2 linked regions of the Paraburkholderia bryophila genome follow. The protein of the gene in region 2 interacts with the protein of the main gene of each other region in a pairwise test. Links are inferred from orthologs where the notes say so. Each region holds a gene or a part of one and is shown on either strand. Other genes may lie near its edges.

Region 1 (3,245 bases), 1.3 Mb from region 2 along the record:
ATTTGTGAGGCCGCGGCACATGCGCGCGCCCAGTTCGGCTGACGCGCGAGTCTCACGCAGTTTTGCCGCAGCGCGGCGGTCGCGCCGATCAGCGAATCGTCCTGCCAACCCGGCACCTGTTGCCACGCAACCGCCGTGAGCCGCGTCGAGGCAATCTGTCCGGGTATGATCGCAGCGCCCGTGGGTGGCGACAACGAAGGCCGGACCGCGCCGCCACCTCCGCAGGACGCCAGCATCACCGCAACCGAAAGCGCGCCGAGCCATGCTCCGGCCGTGCGGACAAACCGCATACAATGTTCGTTCTTGATGGAAACCGCCATGTCTGATCTGTTCGACGAATACCCAATGCTCATCTTCGCGCTGGAGTCGCTCCTCGCGCTTTTCCTGCTGGTTTTTATCGTGGTGTGGACGTCGTCCGGCAAGAAGAAAATAACGCGCGCCCACTCGACCGAACAGCATAAAAAACAGAAACCGCAGTAGGCCTTCTGCGTAACACCCGGAGCAAAAGCCCAAGCGCGTTGGAGTGTTTAAGAGACCGCCGTCAGCGGCCTCGGTTCAATGCAAAGTACGCGGCATCCGCAGGATGAATTCCGGCACCGGCGCTTCGAAGCGCTCGCCGTCTTCCGCCACACAAAAATATTCGCCACGCATTGTGCCGACCGGCGTGCCGATCACGGCCCAACTCGTATATTCGAAGTGCTCGCCCGGTTTGAGCAGCGGCTGGTGGCCGACCACGCCCAGCCCCTTCACTTCCTGCTCGTTATTGTCGCTGTCGGTAATCACCCAATGCCGAGCAATCAATTGAGCCGGCACCTGGCCCGTGTTGCGGATGGTCAGCGTGTATGCGAACGCATACTGGCGGCGCTCCGGGTCCGACTCTTCGGGCAGAAACTGCACCTGCGCCGAGACGCTGAATTCGTACTGGCTCATCCTGATTCCGATCTGGTGAAACGGGCTGTGAAAAATCGCGGGAAAGCCCGTATGCCAATGGTTTGCGGGCACACTGGCGACGCGGTGCTTATGGATTGGCATTCTGCTTGATGCGCGGCAGGGCCGCAACCGGACAAATCCCTCTGGCCAAGGGCCATTCAGACGTTTTGTCATCTTCACGGCGCGCATCGCGAAAGTGACGCGCGCCGTCCGCGAGCCGGTTTCCGAGCGCACAAAACGGTAAAATGACGCTTTCCCGCTTGCATCCTTCCCCGCCATGACGCAATTCCGCATTGCCCCCAGCATTCTGTCCGCCGACTTCGCCCGTCTGGGTGAGGAAGTGCGCAACGTCGTCGCCGCCGGCGCCGACTGGATTCACTTCGACGTGATGGACAACCATTACGTGCCGAACCTGACCATCGGGCCACTCGTGTGCGAGGCGATCCGCCCGCACGTGAACGTGCCGATCGACGTGCATCTGATGGTGCGCCCGGTCGACCGGATCGTGCCGGATTTCGCCAAGGCCGGCGCGAATCTGATCAGCTTTCATCCTGAAGGCTCGGACCATATCGACCGCACGCTGTCGCTGATTCACGACCACGGCTGCAAGGCTGGTCTGGTGTTCAACCCGGCCACGTCGCTGAACTACCTCGATCACGTGATGGACAAAGTCGACCTCGTGTTGATCATGTCGGTGAATCCGGGGTTCGGCGGTCAGTCGTTTATTCCTGAAGCGCTCAACAAGCTGCGCGAAGCGCGCGCGCGTATCAACGCGTACAAGGAGCGCACCGGCCGCGAGATTCATCTGGAAGTGGACGGCGGCGTGAAGGTCGACAACATCGCCGAAATCGCGGCGGCCGGCGCGGACACTTTCGTGGCCGGCTCGGCGATCTTCGGCCAGCCCGATCACAAGGTCGTGATCGACAAGATGCGCGCGGCGCTCGCCAACATCCAGCACTAAAAACTGCACACCCTATGACTGCCCCGCTTCACGCCCTGCTTCCCTCGCCGGCATTCACTGGTCCGCGCCTGCAAGCCGCGATCATCGACCTCGACGGCACGATGATCGATACCGCCGACGATTTCACCGCCGGCCTGAACGGCATGCTCGCGCAACTCGACGCGATCGAAACCTCGCGTGAAGAAGTGGTCGGCTATGTCGGCAAAGGTTCGGAGCATCTGATCCGCAGCGTGCTGGCGCCGCGTTTCGAAGCGGAGCATGCGCAAGACCGTTTCGACGAAGCGCTCGCGATCTATCAGGAAGAGTACGCCAAGATCAACGGCATGCACACGCGGCTCTATCCCGACGTGGAAGCCGGTCTGAGCGCCATGCGCGAGGCCGGCATCAAGCTCGCCTGCGTGACCAACAAGCCGCACCGGTTCGCGGTCGAGCTGTTGCAGCAATACGGGCTTGCCCAATATTTCAGCGTCGTGCTCGGCGGCGACAGCCTCGCGAAAAAGAAGCCGGACCCGCTGCCCATGCTGACCGCCGCGGCGCAGTTAGGCGTCGAGCCGCAAGCCACGGTGGCGATCGGCGATTCGGAAAACGACGCGCTGGCCGGCCGTGCGGCGGGCATGGCGACGCTGACCGTGCCCTATGGCTACAACCATGGTCGCGCTATACAAGAAATAAAATCCGATGGTATAGTTGCCTCGCTGCTCGACGCCGCCAAGGCGATCGCAGCGCACCATTCAACGACTTGAAAAGTCCACCATTCTCATGTTTCTGAACAAAAAACGGAGTCTGATTAGCATCGACCGGGGAGCCTGGCCCTGGCGTCGCTGGTCGCGCTAACCTCGCCTGAGGTACGCTGAAGTTCGTCTTCGGCAACCGTTTTTTGCTTCGCTGCGCTCACGCGTTTTTTCCATCGTCTTGTTTCGCTGCATCGGTTGAATCGGCCTGCGTGTACCCACAAGGTACCGTCCTGCGCTGACACTGCTTGCACGCGTCGATGGGAAACTCGCGCCGGTCGGTATCATCATCGTGTCGAAACTGTCGAACGAACGCCCTGACCGGCCGCGCAACGCCCCGCTTTGTCCGACGCATGCTGCCGCCGGATCACCGTACAGGATCGGAACATGACCGAACTCGAATTCCAGTCCCTCGCCAACGAGGGTTTCAATCGCATTCCGCTGATCGCCGAAGCGCTCGCCGACCTCGAAACGCCGCTATCGCTGTACCTGAAGCTCGCGCAGAGCGAGCGTAACGGCGCCAACTCGTTCCTGCTGGAATCGGTGGTGGGTGGCGAACGCTTCGGCCGCTATTCGTTCATCGGCTTGCCGGCGCGTACGCTGCTGCGTACCCGGAACGGCGT
Region 2 (3,248 bases):
CGCGGGCAGGTACTGCGCTACAGCACGACAAACCGCGCGGGCTATCAGGAGTTCAGGTCCGATCCGTCGCGCTGCGGCACCTGTGAGGCGCGCGGCCAATGCACGACGAGCGCAAACCATGTGAAGGTGGTCATCCGGCACGTATGGGAGCGCGCGAAGGAGCGCGTCGATGCGCGTCGCCTGACCGACTGGGGCAAGGCGATCTACAAACGGCGCAAGGAAACGGTGGAGCGCAGCTTCGCGGATGCCAAGCAGCTGCATGGGCATCGCTACGCGAGGATGCGCGGGCTGCGCAAGGTGGCCGAGCAGTGCCTGCTCGGCGCTGCGGCGCAGAACATCAAGAAGATCGCGCTGCTGGTGGCACGCCTGCGGGCGTGTTTATGCGTGCGCCAGCGGCCCGGCAATCGCCTGCAGTGGCTCATCGCTGCACTTCTGGCCCGTTTCAACCGCCACGTCGTGCTTCACTGCCAGATTTGCTTTGCCTGAAAAACAAAACCCCACGCTCCGAAAAACGTGGGGTTGGTCAGCAGTCTGAAGCCGCTTTTAAAGCGGCTTTTTTTCATGCTCAGAGAATCGCACTCAGCAGGCATTGATCGCGCGTTGCACGACCCGACTCAATGCGCGGGCTTCTTCTCTTTCGCCGCGCTCTTCGCACCGTGCTTGCGATCCGGCTTCGCGCGCGACTCCGGATTCGGCACCATATGCAGCGGCGCCGCCGAAACCTCACCGCGCGTCGACGTCGTCACCGACGGCGTGTTCGCGGTCGGCAGCGGCGCATTCGGCGACACGAACTGCACGAACACTTCGCCGTCTTTCACCATGCCCATTTCGTAGCGCGCCCGCTCTTCCACCGCGGCCGTGCCGCTCTGCAAATCCTGTACTTCGCCCTGAATGCGCTCGTTGCGCACTTTCGAATCGGCGTTCTTCTGCAGTTGCTGCGCCAGTTGCTGCTGCAACTCGTGCACACGCAACCAGCCGCCGTGTCCCCACCAGAGCGGGTACTGGATCAGCGCCAGCAGAACGATCAGGACAGCAGTGACAAGCCGCATGAAGTAAGCACAATAAATACGCGCCGCCCTGCGCTATACGCAGGGCGGCGAGGTGAATCAGAAACGAAGGATAACCGGCTCATCGGTTAGCACGGGTGGCGTGACCATAAGTTTGGCCAGAACACACCTTAGCGCAGATTGTAGAACGCCGACTTGCCCGGGTAGCTTGCGATATCGCCGAGGTCTTCTTCGATACGCAGCAACTGGTTGTACTTCGAGATGCGGTCCGAACGCGACAGCGAACCCGTCTTGATCTGACCGGCATTCAGGCCGACCGCGATGTCAGCGATCGTCGAATCTTCGGTTTCACCCGAACGGTGCGAGATCACGGCCGTGTAGCCGGCGCGCTTGGCCATTTCGATGGCCGCGAAGGTTTCCGTCAGCGTACCGATCTGGTTGATCTTGATCAGGATCGAGTTGGCGATGCCCTTCTCGATGCCTTCCTTCAGGATGCGCGTGTTGGTCACGAACAGATCGTCGCCGACCAGCTGGATCTTCTTGCCGAGCTTGTCGGTCAGCGTCTTCCAGCCTGCCCAGTCGCTTTCGTGCATGCCGTCTTCGATCGACACGATCGGGAACTTGTCGGCGAGGTTCGCCAGGTAGTCCGCGAATTCCGTCGACGACAGTTGCAGGCCTTCGCCGGCCAGTTGGTACTTGCCGTCGTGGTAGAACTCGCTCGCTGCGCAGTCGAGCGCGAGCAGCACGTCTTCACCAGCGCGGTAACCCGCTTTTTCGATAGCTTGCAGGATGGTCGACAGGCATTCGTCGTTGCTGCCGAAGTTCGGCGCGAAGCCGCCTTCGTCGCCCACCGCCGTGCTCATGCCGCGATCCGACAGGATCTTCTTCAGCGCGTGGAACACTTCGGCGCCGCAGCGCAGTGCTTCGCGGAAGGTCGGCTGGCTGACCGGCACGATCATGAATTCCTGGATGTCCAGGCTGTTGTTCGCGTGCGCGCCGCCGTTGACGATGTTCATCATCGGCACCGGCAATTGCATGGCGCCCGAGCCGCCGAAGTAGCGGTACAGCGGCAGGCCGGCTTCTTCAGCGGCAGCCTTCGCGACGGCCATGGAAACAGCCAGCATCGCGTTCGCGCCGAGGCGCGACTTATTGTCGGTGCCGTCGAGTTCCAGCAGGGTCTTGTCGAGGAAGGCCTGCTCGGAAGCGTCGAGGCCCATGATCGCTTCGGAGATTTCGGTGTTGATGTGCTCGACAGCCTTCAGCACGCCCTTGCCGCCGTAACGGCCGGCTTCGCCGTCGCGCAGTTCGATCGCTTCACGCGAACCGGTCGACGCGCCCGACGGCACCGCCGCGCGGCCCATCGTGCCCGACTCGAGCAGCACGTCGCATTCGACGGTGGGGTTGCCTCGCGAATCGAGAATCTCTCGACCGATGATATCTACGATAGCACTCATGGTTTCCTCAAGAAATGACGTTGAATTCTTTACTGTGACACTGTACCAGGCGCCTGTCGCGATGCAGAAAACCGGTCTCCCCGGCCAACTGCCTGCGCGCCGATACGTTCGACGACCATTGCGTGCACTCCCCGCATGCCGGCGACCGGGCTCATTATGCAAGCCGATCGTGACACACGGCGAATGCCTGAATCAGTTGAAATTGCTTTCGAGGAACGGCGCGCGCTTGACGGCCTGATCGAGCGTAACCAGCGTCTCGAGCAGATCGGCCATGCGATGCAACGGCACCGCATTCGGACCGTCCGACTTGGCTTCGGCCGGATTCGGATGCGTCTCCATGAAGAGCCCCGACACACCGACCGCCACCGCGGCACGCGCCAGCACCGGCACGAATTCGCGCTGACCGCCCGAACTCGTGCCCTGCCCGCCCGGCAACTGCACCGAGTGGGTGGCGTCGAACACGATCGGCGCGTGGGTTTCGCGCATGATCGCCAGCGAGCGCATGTCCGACACGAGGTTGTTATAGCCAAACGACACGCCGCGTTCGCACGCCATGAAGCGGTCTTCCGACAGACCGGCTTCACGCGCGGCATCGCGCGCCTTGTCGATCACGTTCTTCATGTCGCCCGGTGCGAGAAACTGGCCTTTCTTGATGTTGACCGGTTTGCCCGAACGCGCGCAAGCATGAATGAAGTCAGTTTGACGGCACAGGAAAGCGGGCGTTTGCAGCACGTCGACCACCGACGCGACCTGCTCGATCTCGTGCTCGGCATGGACGTCGGTCAGC

Evidence for each region.
Region 1: the proteins of eno (region 2) and rpe interact in binary tests that used the Escherichia coli proteins (3 or more experiments, as listed by UniProt). The link is inferred for Paraburkholderia bryophila from one-to-one orthologs.

Annotation. Positions count from the first base shown.
Region 1 is NZ_JACCAS010000001.1:3,292,706-3,295,950, reverse strand. What follows is about bases 124-3,049. They hold rpe (ribulose-phosphate 3-epimerase), read left to right. Parts: upstream 124-1,207; coding sequence 1,208-1,891; downstream 1,892-3,049. Other genes in these bases: trpE (anthranilate synthase component I), read left to right, coding at 3,010-3,049; GGD40_RS14770 (phosphoglycolate phosphatase), read left to right, coding at 1,906-2,634; apaG (Co2+/Mg2+ efflux protein ApaG), read right to left, coding at 556-930; GGD40_RS14785 (hypothetical protein), read left to right, coding at 319-480; mltA (murein transglycosylase A), read right to left, coding at 124-290. Outside these bases: more of mltA, read right to left, coding at 1-123; more of trpE, read left to right, coding at 3,050-3,245. UniProt on the Escherichia coli protein: Catalyzes the reversible epimerization of D-ribulose 5-phosphate to D-xylulose 5-phosphate.
Region 2 is NZ_JACCAS010000001.1:4,565,223-4,568,470, reverse strand. Bases 320-3,248 are described here. They hold eno (phosphopyruvate hydratase), read right to left. Parts: upstream 2,462-3,248; coding sequence 1,178-2,461; downstream 320-1,177. Other genes in these bases: kdsA (3-deoxy-8-phosphooctulonate synthase), read right to left, coding at 2,654-3,248; ftsB (cell division protein FtsB), read right to left, coding at 615-1,049; GGD40_RS20485 (IS1182 family transposase), read left to right, coding at 320-486. Also shown: more of GGD40_RS20485, read left to right, coding at 1-319. UniProt on the Escherichia coli protein: Catalyzes the reversible conversion of 2-phosphoglycerate (2-PG) into phosphoenolpyruvate (PEP). It is essential for the degradation of carbohydrates via glycolysis.